Regions from separate parts of the Bradyrhizobium xenonodulans genome, predicted to be linked through region 2. Evidence: predicted binding sites of a transcription regulator. Region 2 holds the regulator's gene; the other holds the start of a gene.
What was found. Region 2 encodes LexA, which represses DNA repair genes until DNA is damaged. Its sites were predicted from a motif close to TGTTCNNNNTGTGTTCNG; they were not measured.
Positions count from the first base shown of each region.

Region 1: ruvC (crossover junction endodeoxyribonuclease RuvC) is a predicted target of LexA. The motif match lies at 2,086-2,103, and genes of this name have one in related genera.

Region 1 covers NZ_CP089391.1:7,482,335-7,494,468, forward strand. Annotated here, with positions in the region: gene ruvB (Holliday junction branch migration DNA helicase RuvB) at 1-893, opposite strand, end outside; gene ruvA (Holliday junction branch migration protein RuvA) at 914-1,531, opposite strand; gene ruvC (crossover junction endodeoxyribonuclease RuvC) at 1,528-2,055, opposite strand; gene I3J27_RS35340 (YebC/PmpR family DNA-binding transcriptional regulator) at 2,270-3,016, opposite strand; gene I3J27_RS35345 (methyl-accepting chemotaxis protein) at 3,241-4,989, shown strand; gene I3J27_RS35350 (methyl-accepting chemotaxis protein) at 5,178-6,602, shown strand; gene I3J27_RS35355 ((2Fe-2S)-binding protein) at 7,327-7,791, shown strand; gene I3J27_RS35360 (xanthine dehydrogenase family protein molybdopterin-binding subunit) at 7,800-9,968, shown strand; gene I3J27_RS35365 (c-type cytochrome) at 9,965-11,308, shown strand; gene I3J27_RS35370 (TIGR00282 family metallophosphoesterase) at 11,362-12,134, opposite strand, start outside.
Region 2 covers NZ_CP089391.1:4,353,621-4,365,754, forward strand. Annotated here, with positions in the region: gene I3J27_RS20480 (hypothetical protein) at 1-130, opposite strand, end outside; gene I3J27_RS20485 (molybdopterin molybdotransferase MoeA) at 264-1,475, shown strand; gene lexA (transcriptional repressor LexA) at 1,652-2,353, shown strand; gene I3J27_RS20495 (hypothetical protein) at 2,635-2,835, shown strand; gene I3J27_RS20500 (hypothetical protein) at 3,026-3,460, shown strand; gene I3J27_RS20505 (GAF domain-containing protein) at 3,682-4,626, shown strand; gene I3J27_RS20510 (ComEC/Rec2 family competence protein) at 4,633-6,912, opposite strand; gene I3J27_RS20515 (DUF2171 domain-containing protein) at 7,008-7,241, opposite strand; gene I3J27_RS20520 (SgcJ/EcaC family oxidoreductase) at 7,791-8,177, opposite strand; gene I3J27_RS20525 (glutamine--tRNA ligase/YqeY domain fusion protein) at 8,187-9,863, opposite strand; gene I3J27_RS20530 (WD40 repeat domain-containing protein) at 10,040-11,965, shown strand; gene gltX (glutamate--tRNA ligase) at 12,075-12,134, shown strand, end outside.

The DNA.
Region 1 (12,134 bases), 3.1 Mb from region 2:
AGATAGGGCTCGATGATGTCCTCGATCGCATCGCGCGGCTCGGACAGTGCGGCCGCCATCGTCTCGACGCCGACCGGACCGCCGCCATAGTTCATCGCGATGGTCGTGAGGTAGCGGCGGTCCATGGCATCCAGGCCGGCGGCGTCGACCTCGAGCGCGCTCAGCGCGTGGTCGGCGATCTTGCGGTCGATCTTGTCGGCATCGGCGGCGGAGGCGAAATCGCGCACGCGGCGGAGCAGGCGGCCGGCGATGCGCGGCGTGCCGCGGGCACGGCGCGCGATCTCGTTGGCGCCGTCCGCGCTCATGCCGACATTGAGCACGCGCGCACCGCGGGTGACGATGCTTTCGAGCTCTTCGATGGTGTAAAAATTCAGCCGCACCGGAATGCCGAAGCGATCGCGCAAGGGATTGGTGAGCAGGCCGGCGCGCGTGGTGGCGCCGACCAGGGTGAATTTCGAAAGTTCGATCTTCACCGAGCGCGCCGCCGGGCCCTCGCCGATGATCAGGTCGAGCTGAAAATCCTCCATCGCGGGATAGAGCACCTCTTCCACCGCCGGGCTGAGGCGATGGATTTCGTCGATGAAGAGCACATCACGCTCTTCGAGATTGGTGAGCAGCGCGGCGAGATCTCCGGCCTTGGCGATCACGGGACCCGACGTGGCGCGAAAGCCGACACCGAGCTCCTTGGCCACGATCTGCGCCAGCGTGGTCTTGCCGAGGCCGGGGGGACCGACGAACAGCACGTGGTCCAGCGCCTCGCCGCGCTTGCGCGCCGCCTCGATGAAGATCGAGAGATTCTTGCGCGCCTGCTGCTGGCCGACGAAGTCGGACAGCGATTGCGGACGCAGCGCGGTGTCGCCGACATCGTCGCTGCGGCGCTCGGGCGAGACCATGCGGCTGGCCTTGGGATCACTCACTTCGCGAGCTCCTTCAGGCCGAGGCGGATGAGCTGCGCCGTCTCGGCGCCCTCACCTGCGCTGCGCGAGGCCGATGCGATCGCTGCCGCCGCCTGCGGCTGGCCGTAGCCGAGATTGACCAGTGCGGAGATCGCATCCGCCACCGGGCGTGGCGCGCGTTGGTCGTCGACGGCGCCAGCAAGATGCACGACGGCGGGATCGACATTGGCGAAGGCCGGCGCCTTGTCCTTCAATTCGGTCACGATGCGCTCGGCGACCTTGGGACCGACGCCGGGCGTGCGCGACACCGCCGCCTTGTCGCGCAGCGCAATCGCATTGGCGAGATCGGAAGGCGACAGCGTGCCGAGCACAGCGAGCGCGACCTTAGCACCGACGCCCTGCACGGTCTGGAGCAGACGAAACCATTCGCGCTCCTGGTCGGTGCGGAAGCCGAACAGTTTTATCGCGTCCTCGCGGACATAGGTCTCGATCGACAGCACGGCGGCTTCGCCGGGCGAAGGCAGATGCTGCAGCGTGCGCGAGGAGCAGTGCACCTGATAGCCGACGCCGCCGACATCGAGGATGACAAAATCCTCGCCGTAGGAATCGATCAGGCCCTTGAGCTTGCCGATCATAGCCCCGCCACCTTCAGCCGCAGCGCGGTGCTCTGGCGATGATGGGCATGGGTGATGGCGATGGCGAGGGCGTCGGCGGCGTCGGCCGACGGCGGCTCGGCTTTCGGCAGTAATATCTTCAGCATCATCGCGATCTGCTGCTTGTCGGCGTGGCCGGCGCCGACCACGGTCTTCTTGACCTGGTTCGGCGCGTATTCGGCGACAGAGATGCCAAACATTGCCGGCGCCAGCATGGCGACGCCGCGGGCCTGTCCGAGTTTCAGCGTCGCAACGCCGTCCTTGTTCACGAAGGTCTGCTCGACCGCGGCTTCCATCGGCTGGTGACCGGACAGGACGGACGCGAGCCCCTCATGGATCGCGAGCAGCCGGCTCGCCAGCGGCAAACCGTCCGGCGGTTCCACCGAACCGCAGGCGACGTAGATCAGGCGATTGCCTTCGGCCTCGATCACGCCCCAGCCGGTGCGGCGCAGGCCGGGGTCGATGCCGATGATGCGAACGGGGCCACGAATCGGGAGCGCAGTCATGGGCCAGTGATAGCGGCTGGCCGGGAGGAGGGAAACAGAAACAGAACGGAAGTAACAGGGGAAGTGAGGGTGAGGCAGGCGGTGCCCGCACACACTCCGATGTCATACCCCGCGCAGGCGGGGTATCCAGTACGCCGCGGCCTATCCGTATCCCTCGAACGTCTCTGGAATACCGGGTCGCCCGGTCAAGCCGGGGACGACAGCGGTGGAAACCTCAGCCGCCCATCTTCGCAATCAGCGCGTCCGACACCTCGAAATTGGCGTAGACCTGCTGGACGTCGTCGTGCTCGTTGAGCAAATCCATCAGCTTGAGCAGCTTCTCGCCGGTCTCGTCGTCCACCGCCACCGTGTTCTGCGGCTTCCAGATCAAAGCGGCCTTGCGCGGCTCGCCGAACTTGGCTTCCAGCGCCTTGGCGACGTCGCGATAGCCTTCGGTCGAGGCGTAGATTTCGTGGCCGCCTTCGCCGGAGACGACATCGTCGGCGCCGGCCTCGATCGCAGCATCGAGCACCGCATCGTCATCGGCGACGCTGCGGTCGTATTCGATGATGCCGGTACGGTCGAACATGAAGGAGACCGAGCCGGTTTCGCCGAGATTGCCGCCGGACTTGGTGAAGAAGGAGCGGATGTCGGAGGCGGCGCGGTTGCGGTTGTCGGTCAGCGCCTCGACGATGACGGCGACGCCGCCGGGACCGTACCCCTCGTAGCGGATCTCGTCATAGTTCTCGCCCTCGTTGCCGAGCGCCTTCTTGACGGCACGCTCGATATTGTCCTTCGGCATGTTCTCCTGGCGCGCCGCGATGATGGCCGCGCGCAGGCGCGGGTTCATGTTGGGGTCGGGCGTGCCGAGCTTGGCCGCCACGGTGATTTCCCGCGCCAGCTTGCCGAACAGCTTCGACTTCTGCGCATCCTGCCGCCCCTTGCGGTGCATGATGTTCTTGAATTGGGAATGTCCGGCCATGCGTGGTCTCTCGGAGTGGTCTCTTGGAATGGTGTGCGAAGGGGTGGGAAGCGCGGCCTTATAGGCCGCCAACCCACCGGAATCAAAGGGCTCAGGTGTTCTAAGGTAGCACTGTAAAGGTAGTCCCCGGAGCGCCCCCTGCCCAGATGCTAGGCTTCGTTAACCGTGACTTCATTCCAGCCTGCGAAAATAACGCCGGACCGTCCCCCGACAAGAGAGAGCTGATGGCGTTCGGACTATTTCGGAAGCGTCTGCCGGACACGCCTGCGCCTGCGGCAGCCCCGGCGGCTCTGCAGCCGGCGGCCAATGCCGAGCCCGCCGCGGCGGCCGAAGGTGATTCGGCCCGGGAAATCCTGGAACTGCTGGAACTCGAGCTCGGCGCCATGATCCGGCAGCTGGAACGCGCCGCCAATTCGGTGGCCGGCGGTGCCGAAGCGACCGCCACCACGCTCGCAGCCATTCGTGACCGCACCGACGCCCTGACCGGCCGCACCAACGCGGCGCAATCGAACGCCTCCACCTTTGCCCATGCCGCCGACAAGTTCACCCAGTCCGCGCAGGGCATCGGCGCACAGGTGCGCGAGGCCGGCAAGCTTGCCGACGAAGCCAGCGCGGCGGCGCAGGAAGCCCGCGCCAATGTCGACCGCCTGCGCGAGTCCTCCGCGGCGATCGGCAACGTCGTCAACCTGATCGCGCAGATCGCGCGGCAGACCACGCTGCTCGCGCTCAACTCGACCATCGAAGCCGCGCGCGCGGGCGCGGCCGGCAAGGGCTTTGCGGTCGTCGCAACCGAAGTGAAGGCGCTCGCGGTGCAGACCCAGGGCGCCACGGAAGAGATCACGAAGAAGATCGACGCGCTGCAGCGCGACGCCACCGGTTCGGCCGATGCCGTGCACCGCATCTCGCAGGCGATCGAGGCGATCCGTCCTGTGTTCGACACCGTCAACGGCGCGGTCGCCGAGCAGAATGCCACCACCAGCGAAGTCTCCGGCAATGCGGCCAGCGCCTCGGAGTTCATCATCTCGGTTGGCGAGAGCGCGGCCGAGATCGATGCCGCGACCAAGGCCGCCGAGACCCATGGCGAGAACGTCGCCAGCGCCGGCAAGGCCGTCACCACCTTCGCGCAGAAGCTGAAATCGCGCTGCGCGGTGCTGCTCCGCCAGAGCGAGCACGACGACCGCCGCAAGACCGAGCGGCTGCCTTGCCACCTCAAATTCGAGACCGCGCGGGGCGTGCTGCCGGTCTACGAGATCTCGATGGACGGCGTGCTGATCGGCGGCGCGGATGCGGCGAAGCTGGCCACGCAGGCCGTCGTCGACGGCATGCTGGAACACGTCGGCGCCTGCCGCCTGCGCGTGATCGAGCAGTCCAAGGCCGGCGCCCGCGCGCAATTCGTCAGCCCCAATGCCGAGCTGGCCGAGAAGATAGAAGACAGGCTCTGGTCGATCCACGAGGAGAACACCGAGTTCGTCACCCGCGCCATGGAGGCCGGCACCGCACTGACCCGGATCTTCGAGCAGGCCGTCGGGCGCGGCGAGGTCAAGATCGACGACCTCTTCGACACCGACTATGCCGAGATCGCCGGCACCAATCCGCAGCAATATCGCACCAGATATCTCGACTGGGCCGATCGTGCGCTGCCGCCGTTCCAGGAGGCCTTTCTCGCCAAGGAGCCGCGCATGGCGTTCTGCGCCATGGTCGACCGCAACGGCTTCCTGCCGGTGCACAACAAGATCTATTCGCATCCGCAGCGGCCGGGCGACGCCGCATGGAACACGGCCAACTGCCGCAACCGGCGCATCTTCAACGATCCGGCGGGGTTGGCGGCCGCACGCAACCTGCGCTCGTACCTGGTCCAGAGCTATGCGCGCGACATGGGTAATGGCAACACGGTCATGATGCGCGAGATCGACGTTCCGATCCGCGTGCAGGGCCGGCACTGGGGCGGATTCAGGACGGCTTACAAGCTCTAGAGCATGGTCCGAAAAAGTGTGCGGCGATCTTCGACAAGATCGCGCCCATACCAAAGAACTAAGCCGCAAATTGCGCTTAGTGCACGCTCAGGCAAGACGCCGGCCGCGAATCATCCTTTAAAGCTGAAACTGGAATGGGAATGCCGCGGAGAGCCGGCGAACGGCTCTGACTGGAGGACTCATCTGACATGTCCGTCGTACAACTTGCAGTACTGGACACCGGCTCCAACCGGACGCTCGCCGAGCGGCTGATCGACCAGCTCGCCGACCGCATCGGCGGCCTCGGGGTCGAGCTTGCCGATATCGCCGGCAACGTCCAGGAAGTGGCAAACCGCGTCGCGAACCAGTCGGAGCGGTTCCATCACCTCCAGAAGACCGCCGAGACCATGGTCTCGGCCAACCACGACATCGCCAATGCGTCACAGGCGGTGCAATCGACCACATCGGCCGCGGTCGGCGAGATCGCACAGTCGCGCGGCGCGGTCGACACCGCGGTCAGCCACATCTCCGAGCTCGTCGCGGCCGTGGAGCGGATCGAGGCGCGCCTGTCCGCCGTCGGTTCGGCGCTGGCGCAGGTGGCGAAAGTGTCCGGTTCGATCGAGGCGATCGCCAAGCAGACCAATCTGCTCGCACTCAACGCCACCATCGAGGCGGCGCGCGCCGGCAATGCCGGCCGCGGTTTTGCGGTGGTCGCGAGCGAGGTGAAGAACCTCGCCGAAGCCACCCGCCAGGCCACGCATCAGATCTCCGACACCGTGCGCGATCTCGACGGCCAGATCGAAGGCCTGATCGGCGAGAGCAGCGACGCCTCGCAGCGCGCAAAGACCGCCGGCGAAGGCGCCCAGCAGATCTCCGGTATCATCTCGCGGGTCCAGCAGGGCTTTGCCTCCGTGGAAGCGGAGATCGACAGCGTCACGCGCGCGGCGACCTCCAATCTCGGCCATTGCGACACGGTCATCAGCGAGCTCAACGAGCTCGCCAAGGGCGTCGATCTGTCCTCGCGCGATCTCAGGAACGCCGATCAGCGCGTGACGAAGCTGCTCGACACCTCCGAAGCGCTGATCGCGCTGATCGCCGACAGCGGCGTGGAGACATCGGATGCGCCGCTGATCCGAACCGTCGTCGAGACCGCCAAGCGGATCTCGGACGAGTTCGAGGCCGCGATCGACCGCGGCGAGATCACGCTCGACCAGCTCATGGACGAGAACTACCGGGAAATCCCCGGCACCGATCCCAAGCAATACAACACCAGCTACGTCGACTTCACCGACCGCCTGCTGCCCGCGATCCAGGACCCGATCCAGAAGTCGGATCCCCGCATCGTGTTCTGCGTCGCCTGGGCCAAGGGCGGCTATCTGCCGACGCACAATCCGAACTACCGCCTGCCGCAGGGCAAGGACCCGGTCTGGAACAACGCGAATTGCCGCAATCGCCGCCTGTTCACCGACCGCGCGGTGAAGAAGGTCGCCGCGAACACAAAACCGTTCCTGCTCCAGACCTATCGCCGCGACATGGGCGGCGGGCAGTTCGTCCTGATGAAGGACCTGTCCTCGCCGATCGTGATCCGCGGCAAGCACTGGGGCGCCTTCCGGATGGGATTCCGGCAGAGCTGACGACCGCTCCGGCGGGCCCTTGAATCAAAAACCTCGAAAACAACCCCATGCACAGTAGCCGGCGCGTGGGAAATCAACGGCTTACGCCAGCAGGCCACGACGCGGTTTGACCCGTCGGGCAAAACAGGCGCAGAATGCTATTATTCCGAAATCGTACATAGGCTGGGACGGACCCGTCACCCGGGTGAGTCTGCATTTGCCGGCGTCGGCGCCCTCACTCGCGTGGCGAAGCTCGCCTGCGGCCATCCTTCGAGACGCCCGCCTCCGGCGGGCCCTCAGGATGAGGACGGAGTGTGCGGCTGCAATTTCGACAGGCACAACTGCCAATCAGCCTCATCCTGAGGAGACCACGAAGCGGTCGTCTCGAAGGACGAGGCGCTCGCTCAGGCCCCGCCGAGCTCATATGCGATAGCCCGTGCCGCCGCCCGACTTTCCCAATCGCACGAGTTTCGTCATCGCATGACTTTGCGCGTTCGCACGATCATCTGCGGCGGTCGATGACGCACGCGATGAAAAAACGCCAAAACATGACGATTATCATATCAATTAGCCCAGAACCGGTGCGGCGATCGCCGCACAAAATCGTGAACGTCATGGCCAGAAGCTTCGCCCGCGCAAATATGCATTGTCTCGATGCTTCATCGTTTCGCATCGATATGTTTATGGTCGCGCGAAAATTCGCCGGCCTGATCGTCGCAAGCGATCGTCGAGCAAGGGGATGCATATGGCGACAACTCTCACCATCAACGGCGAAACCAAATCGTTCGACGCGCCAGCTGAAATGCCCTTGCTGTGGGTGCTGCGCGACATCCTCGGAATGACCGGCACCAAGTTCGGCTGCGGCATCGCGCAATGCGGCGCCTGCACCGTGCATGTCGACGGCAAGGCGGTGCGCTCCTGCGTGCTGCCGGTCAGCGCCGTCGCCAATCGGGCCATCACCACCATCGAAGCCGTCGGCAATACGCCGGCGGGCGCGAAGGTGCAGAAGGCCTGGCTCGATCTCGAAGTGATCCAGTGCGGCTATTGCCAGTCCGGCCAGATCATGTCGGCGGCCGCGCTGCTGGCGGCCACGCCGCATCCCGACGATGCCGACATCGACGCCGCGATGGCCGGCAACATCTGCCGCTGCGGCACCTATGTGCGCATCCGCGAGGCCGTCAAGCAGGCCGCCTCCGGCCGCCAGTCATGAGGTTCGCCATGAACGCACACAACAGCCTCTCCCGCCGCACGCTTTTGACCGGCGGTCTCGCGACCGGCTTCCTGCTCGCCTTCCATCTGCCGCTGCGCGCCGCCGTCAACGAGCCGGTGCAGCCACCCGACGCGACCGACGGCAAGTTCGCGCCCAATGCTTTCATCCGCATCGACGCGACCGGCCGCACCATCCTGATGATGCCGCAGGTCGAGATGGGCCAGGGCACCTACACCTCGATCTCGGCCGTGCTCGCCGAAGAGCTCGACGCCGACTGGAGCAAGGTCGAGGTCCAGCACGCGCCGCCGAACGACAAGCTCTACGGCAATCCGACCTTCGGCCTGCAAGTCACCGGCAATTCCAACTCGATCCGCGCCTGGTGGACACCGCTGCGCAAGGCCGGCGCCACCGCGCGCGCGATGCTGGTGCAGGCCGCAGCCAGCCAATGGGGCGTCGAGCCTGCAAGCTGCACGGCCTCGAGGGGCGAGGTCGCGCATGCCGCGAGCGGCCGCAAGCTCGGCTACGGCGCGCTGGCGCTTGCCGCGCAGGGGCAGACGCCGCCGAAGGACGTCGCGGTCAAGGATCCCAAGGACTTCGTCATCATCGGCCAACCCTTGAAGCGGCTCGACACGCCCGACAAGGTCAACGGCAAGGCGGTCTACGGCATCGACGCGATCCTGCCCGGCATGAAGTTCGCCACCGTTGCCGCCTGCCCCGTATTCGGCGGCAAGGTCGGCAAGGTCGACGACAGCGCCGCGGTGAAACTGCCCGGCGTGCGCAAGATCGTCGTGCTCGAGGACATGGTCGCCGTGATCGGCGATCACATGTGGGCGGCGAAGAAGGGTCTCGAAGCGCTCAAGATCGAGTGGAACGAGGGACCGAACGCCAAGATCACCACCAAGGACGTCTGGGACGATCTACGCAAGGCCAGCGAGAAGGACGGCGCGGTCGCGAAGTCCGACGGCGACATCGCCAAGGCACTCGCGAGCGGCGACAAGTTCGAGGCGGCCTACGAGCTGCCGTTCCTGGCGCATGCCTCGATGGAGCCGGTCAACGCCACGGTGCACGTCAAGCCTGACTCCTGCGAGATATGGACCGGCACGCAGATCATGACGCGCGTGCGGTCGGAAGCGGCGAAGGCCGCCGGCCTTCCCGTCGACAAGGTGATCGTCAACAACCACCTGCTCGGCGGCGGCTTCGGCCGCAAGCTCGAGCCGGACATGGTGATCGCCGCGGTGAAGATCGCCAAGCAGGTCGACTACCCCGTGAAGGTGGTGTGGACGCGCGAGGAGGACATCCAGCACGACGTCTACCGCCCGGTCTATCGCGACCAGATCACGGCGTCGCTGGTCGACGGCAAGGTCGCGGGCTGGAAGTACAAGGTCGCGGGCTCCGCCGTGCTGGCGCGCTGGCTTCCGCCGGCATTCCAGAAGGGCATCGACATCGACGCGGTCGACGCCGCGGTCGATGCGCCCTACGACTTCGCCAACTTCCACGTCGAATATGTCCGTGCCGAGCCGCTGTCGATCCCGACCGGCTTCTGGCGCGGCGTCGGCCCGAACAACAACGTGTTCGCGGTCGAATGCGCCATGGACGAGCTTGCGCGCAAGGCCGGCAAGGACCCGATTGAATTCAGGAAGTCGATGCTGACCAAGAACCCGCGGATGCTCGCGGTGCTCAACCAGGTCGCCGAGAAATCCGGCTGGGGCCAGAAGCTGCCGCCGCGGGTCGGACGCGGCGTCTGCGTGCAGCCGTCATTCGCAAGCTTCATCGCGACCGTGGTGGAAGCCGAGATCGACGACATCGGCGAGATCGCGCTCCGCCGCATCACCTCGGTGGTCGACACCGGCATCGCGGTGAACCCCGATACGGTGAAGGCGCAGATCGAGGGCGGCCTGATCTTCGGCCTCACCGCCGCGCTCTATGGCGAGATCACGATCGACAAGGGCCGCGTGCAGCAGTCGAACTTCCACGACTACCGCATGATGCGCATCAACGAGACGCCGAAGGTCGAGGTCATCGTCGTCAAGAGCGGCGAAGCGCCCGGCGGCATCGGCGAGGCCGGCGTCAATGCCGGACCGCCGGCGCTGCGCAACGCCATTTACGCCGCAACCGGCGTGGCGCTGCGGCGCTTGCCGATCGATCGGAAACTGCTGGCTGCGGGGAAGAAAGCATGAGCGGCAAGATGCGTATCTTCACCAGCCTCATCGTGATCGCCGTCGTCGCAGCAGGGCTCGGCGTCTGGATCATCCGCGGGCCCGGCCCGCTCGATTTCGCCGGCGGCACCAAGGTGGCACTGGCTGATTACCGCGCGGGCAAGCCGACGGGCGTGCCGGCCAAGCTCGAAAAGGCAAGCCTGGTCGAACGCGGCGAGTATCTCGCCAAGGCCGCCGACTGCATGGTCTGTCACACCAAGCCCGGCGAGAAGGATTATTCCGGCGGCCTCGCCTTCAAGCTGCCATTCGGCACGCTCTATTCCACCAACATCACGCCGGACAAGGACACCGGCATCGGCAATTACAGCGACCAGGATTTTCTGGGCGCGGTCCAGCACGGCAAGCGCCGTGACGGCGCGCGGCTCTATCCGGCGATGCCGTACACGTCCTACACCTACATGACCGACGACGACGTGCTGGCGGTGAAGGCCTATCTGTTCAGCCTGCCGGCGGTGCGCGCCAAGGCGCCTGACAACACGCTGTCGTTCCCGTTCAACCAGCGCTGGGCAATGATTGTCTGGTCAGCCGTGTTCAATCCGGACACGCGCTTCACGCCTGACACGTCAAAGAGCCCGGAATGGAATCGCGGCGCGTATCTCGTCGAAGCGCTGGCGCATTGCGGCGAGTGCCATACGCCGCGCAATCTCGGCTTTGCGCTGGACAACCGCAAGAAATTCGCCGGCGCCATCACCGCCGGCTGGCGCGCCTTCAACATCTCCTCCGACAAGGCCACCGGCCTCGGCAATTGGCGCGACGAGGATCTGATCTCGTATCTGTCACTCGGCCACGCACCGGGCCACGGCTCGGCCTCGGGCCCGATGGGTGAAGCGGTCGACCACAGTTTTAGCCAGTTCGCGCCGGAGGACATCCGCTCCATCGTTGCGTACTTGCGCAGCGTGCCACCGCAGCCCTCGCCCGACCTGCCGGCCACGACAGCGTCGGTCGCACCCGCCTCGCACAAGGACGGCGCGACGGCCGACGCACGCGGCAAGAAAATGTTCGCGAGCGCCTGCGCCAGCTGTCACGGCTGGAGCGGCGAAAGCCCGGTCTCGCCGATGGCGACGCTGACCGGCACCTGGGCCGTCAACGACCCCGCCGCCACCAACGTTGCGCAGATCGTGCTCTCGGGGACGAAGCGGCACACGCCTGATGGTGCGCTGTCGATGCCCGCCTTCGGCAATGCCTATACGGACGACGAGATCGCGGCAGTGGCGAACTACGTCACGGCGCGGTTCGGCACCAAGGGCTCGAAGCTGACGGCGAAGGATGTCGCGGAGCTGCGGGAGCAGACGGCGGAGTAGCGGTTCTCTTACCCTCCCCTGGAGGGCAGGGGAGGGTGCCAATGCCGCGCTAGCTAGCTCAACCAGAACTTCGGCGTCGCCGGCTCCAGCCGGCCACCCACACGCACCGGCGCGATCCGTAGCGCGAGGCCCGTTGCGTCATCCGTCTCGACCGCCACGCCGCTGAGCGTCGCCGCCCCCGCCGCCGGCTCGAAGCGACCCGACGGAATCCCCGAGGTGAACCTGCGCAGCGGTTCTTCCTTCTGCATGCCGATGATGGAATCGTAGTCGCCGGTCATGCCGGCGTCGGTCATGTAGGCGGTGCCGCCTGACAGGATCTGGTGGTCGGCGGTCGGCACATGGGTGTGCGTGCCGACGACGAGGCTGGCGCGGCCGTCACAGAAGAAGCCGATGCCCTGCTTCTCGCTGCTCGCCTCGCAGTGAAAGTCGACGACGATGGCGTCGGCGGCGACACCGAGCGGACAGGCGCCGAGCTCGCGCTCGAGCGCGGCAAAGGGATCGTCGAACGGGGTCATGAAGACGCGGCCCAAAGCATTGACGACGAGCGCATGCTTGCCGTTCTTGGTCTCAACCAGCGCCGCACCGCGGCCGGGCGTGCCGCGCGGATAGTTCGCGGGACGCACCAGGCGCTCGGCGCGCTCGATGAAGACGAGCGCCTCGCGCTGGTCCCAGGAGTGATTGCCGAGCGTCACCGCGTCGGCGCCGGCGTCGAGGAATTCCTGATAGATCGCTTCCGTGATGCCGAAGCCGCCGGCGGAATTCTCGCCGTTGACGACGACGAGATCGAGCGACCAGTCCCTGACCATGCCGGGCAGATATTCGGCGA
Region 2 (12,134 bases):
GATCGGGATCGATCTCCTCAGGCTCCCCTGCGTTGCCGGTCAAAGCCAGCATCGCGCGCGCGACCTCGTCCTGTCCATCCGCAGGAAGCTGCCGCACGGCTTGCAGAGCTTTTTCGAGCAGTTTTGTCATCGAGGCAAAGATAAGCTCAACGGGTGCCAAAGGGAAGTGTAGCGCGGTAAGCGATTCCCGCCCCGTTTTGCTTCGGCTCCTCCACTCGGCTAGAACTCAACCACGACACCTTCGATTTGTGGGAGTTTCACCCGTGGCCCTCATGCCGGTTTCCGACGCGCTCGCCGCGGTGCTCGCCGGCGCGGAGCCGCTGCCTGAAGAGATGGTAGCTCTCGACCAGGCCTTCCATCGCGTGCTCGCGCGCGACGTCGCGGCGCGGCGCACGCAGCCGCCGCAGGCGATGTCGGCGATGGACGGCTATGCGGTGCGCGCGGCCGACGCTGCAAAGATCGATTCCCAGCTCAACGTGATCGGCGAAGTCGCGGCGGGCCGGCCGTTCGCCGGATCGGTCGGCACCGGCGAAGCGGTGCGGATCTTCACTGGCGGCGTCGTTCCCGATGGCGCCGACGCGGTCGTGATCCAGGAGGACACGGTTGTCGACGCCAAGCGCATCACGATCAAGGAAGCCGCGGTGCCAGGACGGCACATCCGGCCCGCCGGCGTCGACTTCCGCGAGGGCGACGTGCTCCTGCGCAAGGGCAGCCGTCTCACCGAGCGCGACCTCGCCCTCGCCGCGGGCATGAACCACCCGCACCTCGCCGTCCACCGCCTTCCCAAGGTCGCGATCCTCGCCACCGGTGACGAGCTGGTGATGCCGGGCTCGACGCCCGGTCACGGCCAGATCGTCTATTCCAACGGCTACGCCCTGCACGCGCTCGCCCGCAGCGAGGGCGCGGATACCGTCGACCTCGGTATTGCCGCCGACACGCTGGAGGCCACCACGGCCGGCATCCGCCGCGCCCGCGAAAGCGGCGCCGACATCCTGATCACGACCGGCGGCGCCTCGGTCGGCGACCACGATCTGGTGCAGCAGGCGCTGAGGGACGAAGGTATCTCGATGGCGTTCTGGAAGATCGCGATGCGGCCGGGCAAGCCGATGATGAACGGGCAGCTCGGGGCGATGCGCGTGATCGGCCTGCCCGGCAATCCGGTGTCGTCCTACGTGTGCAGTTTCCTGTTTCTCGTCCCGCTGATTCGTGCGCTGTCGGGTCGCTCAGTGATTCATCATCGCCGCGAGCGCGCCGTGCTCGGCCGCGACGTCGGCGCCAATGATCAGCGCGAGGATTATCTGCGGGCGCGCCTGGAGATGCGCGACGACGGCGCGCTGATTGCTGTTCCGGTCAATCACCAGGATTCCTCGCTGCTTGCAAATCTCGCTGCGGCACAGGCACTTCTCGTGCGCGCACCATTCGCACCGAAAGCCGAGGCCGGCACGCCTTGCGAGGTGTTGCGACTGCCCGTCTGAACGCTTCGTTCGCGTGCGTTCCGCGAACTTTGTCGCGTTCACGGTAAATTAAGCAGTTGCGGAACATGTATCGAACATATAGTGTCCGTTCATGATTTGTTTCGAGGATGTAGCGGCTTATCGCTGAATTCATCGTCTCGGAATCGAACGACATCAACCGGGGGATTTTGGTCGAGATGTTAACGCGCAAACAATACGAGCTCCTGCGGTTCATCAGCGAACGGCTGAAGGAAAGCGGCGTGCCGCCCTCCTTCGACGAGATGAAGGACGCGCTCGACCTGCGCTCGAAGTCGGGCATCCATCGCCTGATCACCGCGCTCGAGGAGCGCGGCTTCATTCGCCGCCTGCCCAACCGCGCCCGCGCCATCGAGGTGATCAAGCTGCCCGAGCTTCAGGCGGCCGCCGGCAACCGTCGCGGCTTCACGCCGAGCGTCATCGAGGGCAATCTCGGCAAGGTGCGGACGACCTCCAGCCCGCCCGCCGACGAGGGCGAGCGCCCTGTCGCGGTGCCCGTCATGGGCCGGATTGCGGCCGGCACGCCGATCGAGGCCTTGCAGACCCGCAGCCACACCATCAGCGTCCCGCCCGACATGCTCGGCTCGGGCGAGCATTACGCGCTCGAAGTGCGCGGCGATTCCATGGTGGAGGCCGGCATCCTCGACGGCGACATGGCGCTGATCCAGCGCAACGAGAGCGCCGACACCGGCGACATCGTGGTGGCGCTGATCGACGACGAGGAAGCGACCCTGAAGCGCTTCCGCCGCCGCGGCGCCTCGATCGCGCTCGAGCCCGCCAATGCAGCCTATGAGGTCCGCATCCTGCCGCCCAACCGGGTGAAGATCCAGGGCAAGCTGATCGGGCTGTACCGGAAGTACTGATGGCGAGGGTACCTCGTATTGGAGGTACTTGGTTATCGCAGGTACTTGGTATCGAAGGTACTTGGTATCGAAGGTACTTGGTATCGAAGGTATTTGGTATCGAAGGTATTTGGCGCGATCGACGATCGCCCTCAACGATTGGAGCGGATGATTGTCCGCTCCCGCTGGATAGTCTTTCTGGTTTCGCGCAGATTATCCGGCCGCTCCTCCGGCGCTAGATCCTCGGCACGCCGCACGAAGCAAGCGTTGCTTCGCGGCCTTGACTGACCGAGGAGACGACCATGCGCAACATCATCGTGGGTACAGTCGCGGCGGCGCTGATGGCAGCATCAGCGTCGCAAGCCTTCGCCGCACCATCGCGTCACCATGTCCGCAAGGAGATGGCAGCCAGCGCGGAGGTCCGCAGCGCGCGTCATGCGATCGAGCAACCGTCGCAGCCGGGCTGGCAATACTCCGGTTGGTCGGCACCGGCAGGGCGTTGACACGCGCCACCGAAATGCACGGGCGCAGGCTTTGTTCCTAACGGATTCGGGAAAGATAATGTGATCGCGGCCTGCCGCGGCGAGCCGCAGATTTGCCTACAACCGGGCAGAGCCTTCATACTTTCACTCTGATGGAGGCTTGCGCCTCGGGAAGAGACGCGGGTCGCCATCTCTGCATGAGGAGCACCCGATGTGTGACTACAGCCTGCATGCCGTCGCGTCGCGTCCCGCCGAAGTCGGCGAGACGGTCGTCACGACAACCTTCCGCGGCACCTCGACGCGCGGCTTTGCCTCCGCGGCCGATCCGACCGTCGCGGTCTGTCTGCTGCCGGGAACGGAGCTCGCCTTCGCCGACAACGTCCGCTACGACAATCGCTGGATCTGGACGCGCACCGTCAACTCGCGCGTCGGCAAGTTCGGCAAGATCGATCCCCACATTCCCGATCGCCATCATGACGCGATCGAATTCCCCGACGGCAAATACGTGCTGGTGACGCAGCTCGTTGAAGGCCAGCGCGCGACCGTCCTGCAACTGCCCGTGACTCAGCCGGTTGGCGAGCGCGAGCACAAGCCGGAGATCATCGCCGACAGCCGGCCGACCATCACCCGCCTGCCGATCGGGTGACGCGGCCTTCCCCGCCGCCAGGCTGGGGCCAGGATTGAAATCGCCATCGCCGGCCGAGGCCGGCGAGATGGTTTGGTTGCGTTTCAAAAATCCGATCCGGCGGGTCAACTCGCCATACCTTCCACCGCACGAAGTTTGCGCTGTCCTGCCTGAATTTTGAACGTCCGTTCCACAGCCAGATGGCCGATGCTGTTCCCGGCTTGAGGCGGCGGACACGTTCGATGAAAACCTTCATTCGCGTCGTTGAACTCTGGGTACCCGACCGGACGCGGATGCGGCTGGAATTCGGCGGCGGCCTCTACGGCGACGAGGGCCTCTCCGCCTTCAGGTCCGTCAGCGAAACCTTGCGCTTCGGATATGACGAAGGCCTTCCCGGCAAGGCCTGGGCCAGCGGCCATCCCGTGATCCTCACAAAATTCGCCAACTCCTATTTCAAGCGAACCGACCAGGCCCTCGCGGCCGGCCTGACCTGCGGCGTGGCGGTGCCGGTGTTTGCAGGCGAATTCCTCCAAGCCGTCATGGTGCTGTTCTGCGGTGACGACGAGGCGCATGTCGGCGCGATCGAGCTCTGGCACAACGATGCCGACATCTCCCACGAGATGGGGCTCGTCGACGGTTATTACGGCACTGCCGACATGTTCGAATTCAACTCCCGCCACACCAGATTTCCGCGCGGCTTTGGCCTGCCCGGACGCACCTGGAAGGCCGGCATGCCGCTCATTATCAAGGATTTGCACGACGCCAGGAGCTTCCTGCGCTGGGAGGACGCCGCCAAGGTCGGGATCAATCTCGGCGTCGGCGTGCCCTATCGGACCGGCACCAACCAGACCTTTGTCCTCACATTCCTCTCGGCGCAGGCAACCCCGATTGCGCGACGCTTCGAGATCTGGGTCCCGAACGAGGCCCGTTCGGCATTGATCTTTCGCGCCGGCGATTGCAGCGCGCAGACCGACCTCGCTGCGCTCTACGCAACGAAATCCATCGCCAAAGGCGAAGGCAGCATCGGCGGCGCCTGGGCGACCGGCATGCCCGCGCTCAACGAGGATCTCGCGCATGACGGCTCGATCGCGGGCGCCGAGGCCCGCGCAGCCGGCTTCCGCCGGATGGTGGCCTTGCCGGTCATCGGCAGCACGGCACTCGACGCCATGCTGGTCTGGTATCTGTAGCGCCGCTCAATCCTCGGCTTGCAGGTCCGCCTCGGACGGCGTCGCGTCCCGATTGCGGGACGCGGCCGCCGGCGGCGCAAGGCTCGCCCCGAAATCACTCTCGCGCGCGATGGCCGGCGACCACGGGCGGTCGGTGCCCCTCGGCTTCACCGCCTGCACCGCAAAGCCGTCGCCGCGCTGCGTCAGCGCCAGTGCGCCCTGCCCTGCAAGGCGCTGACGATCGACCACCATCGCCGCGCAATCCGGCGGCGCGGGCCGCGCCGTCACCACCAGCGCGGCCCGGCTGCAATCATCTGCCAATGAATCGATGCGCAACGCCAGCGCGACCAGGCGGCCGTCGGCGAGCGGCGTCACACAGCCGGACTCGTCGCAGGACACACCAGCGCCAAGCGAGGGACTGCCGGCATCGCGCGGATCGGCGTCGGCAGCCAGCCACTCCCTAAGCAGAAAGCTGTCCTTGCCGGCCCTGATCAGATGTAGTTGGCCGTCCCTGCCTCGCACCGCGACGCTCTGGCCGTCACCGGCGATCAGAATGTCGGGCTGACGCGCCGCCAGTCCCCAGAGGATCCCGGCCAGCAGCACCAGCGCGCCGGTCCAGCGCAGCGGCGTGCGCAACAGGCCCATCACGATGATCCCCAGGCTTGCCACGACCAGCGGCGCGATGCCGAAAGCCGGGATGCGGCCGACCGCACCCGGCAGCGATGCCACCCAGCGCGAGACCAGGACCATCCAGTCGATGCCGATCCCCATCAGCCACCAGAACACGCCGTCGAGCCCGAACAGCGCCGCAAGCAATCCCAGCAGCCCGGCCGGCATCACCAGCGCCGAGACCACCGGCATCGCGCCGAGATTGGCAAGCACGCCGTACGGCGTGACGCGGTGGAAGTGGAAGGCGGCATAGGGCGTGGTCGCAAGCCCCGCGATCAGCGAGGCCAGGAACAGCATGGCGATCTCGCGGCCGCCCCACATCGCAATGCGAGCGGTCGCGGAATGGTCGGGCGAGGCGAACAGGTTCGGCATGCCGACCTGCACCAGCGCGACCAGCCCCAGCGTTGCCGCGAACGACATCTGGAAGCTCGGGTGCACCAGCGCTTCCGGCGCGACCGCCAGCACGATCAGCGCCGCCACCGCCAGCGTGCGGAACGTGATGGCGCGGCGATCGACCATCACGGCGATCAGCACCACGGCCGTCATGAAGAACGATCTTTGCGTCGCGACCTCGGCGCCCGACAGCAGCAGGTAGAACGCAGCCGCGACCAGCGCGGCAGCCGCCGACCATTTCTTGATGGCAAAGCCCACCGCCAGTCCCGGGATCAGCGCAAGCAGCGCGCGCACCGCGAAGAAGACGACGCCGGCGACGACGGCCATGTGATAGCCGGAGATCGACAGCACGTGGCCGAGCCCCGAAATGAACATCGCATCGTTGACGGGCGTGGTGATCGCGTCACGCCGGCCGGTCAGCAGCGCGGTTGCGATCGCACGGTTGTCGCCGTCGAGCGTGGCGCGGATGCGCGCATCGATCGCATCGCGCAGGCCCTGCATGAAAGCGGCGTAGCGCAGCCTGATGCCGCCGGTCTCGGGCGGCGCCGACACCGTGATCGCGCCCATTGCGAAACCGGAGGCGCCGATACTCTGGAAGAACATATCACGCGAAAAATCGTAGCTGCCGGGACGGACCGGCGAGATCGGCGGCATCAGCCGCGCCTTCAGCTGCACGAAGCTGCCGACCTCGGGCGCGGTCCCCTTGCGCACCGAGAGGCGCACGCGCTCGAGCTTGACGTCGCTGCGCTGGGCCTCCATCGCGGTGACGCGCAGCACGAAACGGTCGGTGCGCTCGCGGATATCCCGCGCCTCGACGAAACCCGACAGCGACACCGAATAAAGCGGTTTTGCCAAAACGGCGTGCGCGATGCGCGCGGTCTTCCAGGTCGCCACGGCAAAGCCGGCCGCGATCGCCGCGATCATGATGGCCGGCGCAAACAATCGGCTCCGCCGCAACAAGACGGCGCCAAGCATGAGCACGACGGCCGTCGCTGCAACAACCCACAGCACCGGCTCATGATCGGCAGCAAAATAGAGCGCGATGCCGCAGCCAAAGGCGACAGGCACCCACGGCAGCAAACGCCCGGCGCCAGCCTCGGCGCGCAGCCACGCGCGCAGTGTCTCGGCCAGCGATGTCCAGAGGTCGAAGCCGACGGGGACCAGGCCACCCGCGGACGCGGCGCGGCCCACGGGCCAGGTGCCCGCTATCCCCTGGGACCGTACTGGCCGGCCCGGCTCCGCCATTCCCTGCACCCGATGATACGCAACGGATGCCGAAGCTACCGGAACGTGCGGGCGGACGAATAGCGGTACGGATCAGGAACGGAGCGGCGCGCCCCCTACTTTTCCTCTTCCATCGTCACCGCGACATCCGCCTTGGCCGAGAGCCGGACCTTGTTGCCCTCAACATCGGCGACGAGGCCCTTGTCGATGAAGTGGTGGTGCCCCTTGTGGCGGCCCTCGCCGCTGTCCTTCTTGGTCAGCTTGATGCGGTGACCTTCGACCTTGTCGACGGTGCCGATATGGACGCCGTCGGCGCCGATGACTTCCATGTGTTCTGCGATGTTCTGCATGGTGGATCCTCGTTTGGGATCCACGTCAACGCGCCTGCAACCCGTTCGTTTCGCAGCGCCGCTTTAGCGTCTATCGCTCAATCTGACAGACGGGATGAACGGCACACTGCTGGCGGCACCGCCTGAGCATCATCTCTCGCCGCGGGCAGGTGCCGGAACCACCAAATAAACAGGCATGCGGCGGGCAGCTATTTTCGCACGGATTAACATCGAGACACCCCTGTTGGCATTCCTGGAGTGTGCAAGGGAGTGAAGTCCGAGGCATAGCAGTTCCAGCAGGGCTTGATGAGCTCATGGGTCGAGTTGAAACGGGTGCATCGGCAGCGTGACCGACTCCCGACAACGCGAGAAGCAAACAGGCAATCAACAGTGCAATCGCGCGACCGGTCAATATCCTAGGCATGCTCGTGCCTCCGCCCTTGCGTGCTGCAATCCATGGCGGCTCGTGGGGCCGACCGGATACGATCATGCCGCAAACGAACTCGGATGTATGTGAAGAAATTCACAATCTGCAGGTGCGGACGGCGAAGCCCCCACAACACCAGCTCGTCAGATCAGCGGCGCCTTCGCCGAGGCGTGGTGATTGACGATCTTCCACTCGCCGTCCTCGCGGATGATGACCCAGCTCATCTTGACGATGAGATCGGGGCGCTCGCCGGCGAGGTCGAACGAGATGGTGGCGCCCATGTTGATCAGGTCAGGACCTGCCCGCGCCGCGCTCACCTCGGAAAACACTGCGCTCGGCTTGCGCCAGCGCGGCAGGCCGTTGAAATAGTCGGCGACGCCGTCCCTGCCCCGATAGAGTTTTGGGTTGGAGCCGAAGAAGAACGCGTTCTTCGCATAGAGTGACGACAGCGCGGCCGCATCGAGCGTCGCGAAGCCGGCGCACCATTTCGCGATGATGGCGGAAACGATGTCGTCGGCCTCACTGCTCATGCCTGATCCTCAGCCCTTGGCGACTTCCTTCGCGAACGTATCGCGCAGTCCGATGGTGCGCGAAAACACCGGCTTGCCCGGCGTCGAGTCCTTGTCGCGGACGAAATAGCCCTGGCGCTCGAACTGCATCGGCTCGGTCGCATTGCTCTGGGCCACCGACGCCTCGATCCGCGCGTCGGCCAGAATCTCCAGCGAGTTCGGATTGAGATCAGCCGCGAAGTTCGAGGCGTCCGGGCTCGGATTGGCGAACAGCTGGTTGTAGATGCGGATCTCCGCCGGCACAGACGTCGCCGCCGGCAGCCAGTGCATGGTGGCCTTGACCTTGCGGCCGTCGGGCGCGTTGCCGCCCTTGGTTGCGGGGTCGTAGGTGCAGCGCAGCTCCACCACTTCGCCGGCGTCGTTCTTGATCACGCCGGTGCACTTGACGAAATAGGCATAGCGCAGCCGCACCTCGTTGCCCGGCGACAGGCGGAAGAACTTCTTCGGCGGGTTCTCCATGAAGTCGTCCTGCTCGATATAGAGCTCACGGCCGAACGTAATCTTGCGCGTACCGGCGCCGGGATCGTCGGGATGGTTGATGGCCTCGAGCTCCTCGGTCTGGCCTTCCGGGTAGTTCTCGATCACCACCTTCAGCGGCCGCAGCACGCCCATGCGCCGCTGCGACGTACGGTTCAGCTCCTCACGGATGCAGAACTCGAGCATGCCGACATCGACCACGCTGTTGGCCTTGGCAACACCGATGCGCTTGACGAACTCGCGAAGCGCAGCCGGCGGCACGCCGCGGCGGCGCATGCCCGCCATGGTCGGCATGCGCGGATCGTCCCAGCCGGCGACATGCCCCTCGCGCACGAGCTGGGTCAGCACGCGCTTGGACAGCAGCGTGTAGGTCAGGTTCAGCCGCGCGAACTCGTACTGGTGCGGCTTGGACGGCACCGGCAGCTTCTCGATGAACCAGTCGTAGAGCGGCCGGTGGTCCTCGAACTCCAGCGTGCAGATCGAGTGCGTGATGCCTTCAATGGCGTCCGACTGGCCGTGGGCATAATCGTAGCTCGGATAGATGTGCCACTTGGTGCCGGTGCGCGGATGGTGCGCGTGCAGGATGCGGTACAGCACGGGGTCGCGCAGATTGATGTTGCCCGCGCTCATGTCGATCTTGGCCCGCAGCACGCGCGCGCCGTTCGGGAATTCGCCCGCCTTCATCCGGCGGAACAGGTCGAGATTCTCGTCCACCGAGCGGTCGCGGAACGGCGAGTTCTTGCCGGGCTCGGTCAGCGTGCCGCGCGACGTGCGGATCTCCTCCTGGGTCTGGTCGTCGACATAGGCGAGCCCGTCGCGGATCAGCTGCTCCGCCCATTCGTACAGCCGGTCGAAATAGTCCGAGGCGAAGAACAGGTTCTTGCCCCAGTCGAAGCCGAGCCAGCGCACGTCGGCCTGGATGGAATCGATATATTCCTGCTCTTCCTTGACCGGGTTGGTGTCGTCGAAACGCAGATGGCAGCGGCCCGGAAACTCCTGGGCGATCCCGAAATTGAGCGCGATCGACTTGGCGTGACCGATATGCAAATAGCCGTTCGGCTCCGGCGGGAACCGGGTCACGATCTCCTTGTACCTGGCCTGATCGAGGTCGGCCTGGATGATGTCACGAATGAAATCGCGCCCAACCTCAGCAGCCACCGGTTCTGTCATTACGAAAATCCTGTAGGGAAATCAGCGGTCCTTCTGCCAAATTCGGGAGGCTGAGCCAAGCCCGGTTTCACGCCAGTCATAAGCTGTTCAGCAACTATTATAGGTAGATTATCTCGAATTTCGCACTCCGTAGATGGCATATTGGCACATCGCAGGATGCTCCGAGGTTTTCCTTCATGACGATCGTCGCTCGCACCGCCACCCTTCTGGCAATGGCACTCGTCGTGTTTGCATGTGGCCGTGCCAATCCGACCCTCGCTGGGGAGGCCAAGGCGGCCGCCGGCGGCGCGGCCGTCGAGAGTCCCGGCCGGGGTGAACTGACGGGCTTCGTCGCGACGCCGCAAGCCGCGGCTGGCGGCAACCAAGCCTTCCTGATCGCACCCAACGGCTCGTGGTTCCTCGCTACCTCGCCCCGGGCTTCCGGTGCGCGGCTGATCGACATCAGCAATGGCATCACGCTGCGATTTCTCACCAGTCCAGGCTTGCACATAGCCGCCCTGTCAATCTCGCCCGACAGCAAAACTGTCTTCGCGCGGGACTACGACGGGCACGACGTTGCCTGGGACGCCGCGACGGGAGAACCGGCCCCGAGCATACCGACGGCGGATTTTCGCGACATCACAAAGCTTTGGTTTTCCTACGAGGGCAACGATGCCGAGCGTCGCGCTCCGGTCGAACTGCTGACGCGCTATCACCTTCAGGTCCACTTCCCTCAACTGAAACGATTTGACAAGATTACGCTCAATCCAACGAAGGAATACGCGATTGTCGGATACGTCGGCGACGCCGATTGGAAGAGCTTCCAGATTTGGGATCTGAAGAACGAAAAAACCGCGGTGTTCTTCCGGCTTGCGAGCGATCCTTGCGGCTTTGATCCTAGCGCTTTCGACTACGATGGCAGGCATCTCATCTTTGGCAATAGCAGGGGCGAAAGTGAGTCCAACCAGCTGGATTTTGCGATCTTTGAGATCGCCTATTCCGGCCCGGACGAGGGGCCCAAGACGGCCCACGCAACCCAAATCCTGGGCAACAAGTGCAGCGTCCCTCCGAGTTTCGACGGCGGCTCTGAGCAGGAGTTCTCAATTTCGCCGGCAGGCGGATTGATGCTGAGGGGTGGAGGCCTGCCGGGCAGCCCCGAGTGGGCCGCATGGGACCTTCGCAACGGCAAGAAGGTCGCCTCCATTCATCCCGATGGTGAGGGTGTTGTTTCGTCCGACGGCAGCACAATTGTCGTCTTGCACAACCCGAAAGGCTTTGACTCTCACTCAAGTCGAATAACGGTGCAGCGCTACGGAAGGCGGAAGACTTTCAATATCCCACGAAGCCTGCAATCAGATGGATTGCAGGTTGGCATATCGCCGAACGGCCGTTGGATCGCATTGCATCTGGCGGAGACCATCGTTGTTTGGTCCGCAAGAGACGGGAAGGTTGCAAAGAAATATCAGGTGAGCCGTGACCATCCGGCCATTGTCCTGCAGATCACCGACAGGGGTGACGTGTTGCTAGTTGACGAAAGGGATGGCGCTGTTTTCGTGAATGGTCGATGGCGAGCCGTGCGTACGGTGGAGCATGGCCTGATCGTGCCACTCACACCAAATTTCCACGCGCAATGCGGAGTCATGTTCTGCGATCGGGTAATGGCCGACCTTGGGGTGGTCGAGCGCCAGCCTCGCGACGCCCGCGCTCGCGACGTGGCTCGCGCTGACCTGTCGCCGGACGGACGCTACATGATCGTTCGCGCGCGAGACAAAGAGGATAGTCTCACCCACGACGTCATCGACATCGCGGACGGTCATGTCGTCCTCCCCGGAAAGACCGGAAACTTTGTCTCGAACGGTAGATCCCTTATCGTCAGGGAAATCGACGCAGATCGCGTCAATTTCATCAAGTATGACCTGCCAACGGGCAAGCCAGTATGGACTGTAACTCCAAACCGCGCACAAGACGGCTTCTACATGACCTTCCCGGACGGCCGCGTCCGCTTCAGCGCGGGCGCGCACTACGGCGATCTGGTTCTCGTACGCGGATTTGAAGTCAGGCACTTCGGCATCGAGGAGACGAAGCAGTTCGTCGCCCCACCCGATGCGGTCCGGGACCGATGATGCGCCTAGCGGAACAGAAGAGAGCGGCGAACGCTTGAGTATTTCAAGCTTTCGCCACTGGCCGTTCCTGCTATACACCACCGCTTCCAATGCATAGGCCCTGCCAAGAATGACCGATTCCGTCGTCACCCGCTTTGCCCCCTCTCCGACCGGCTTCCTCCATATCGGC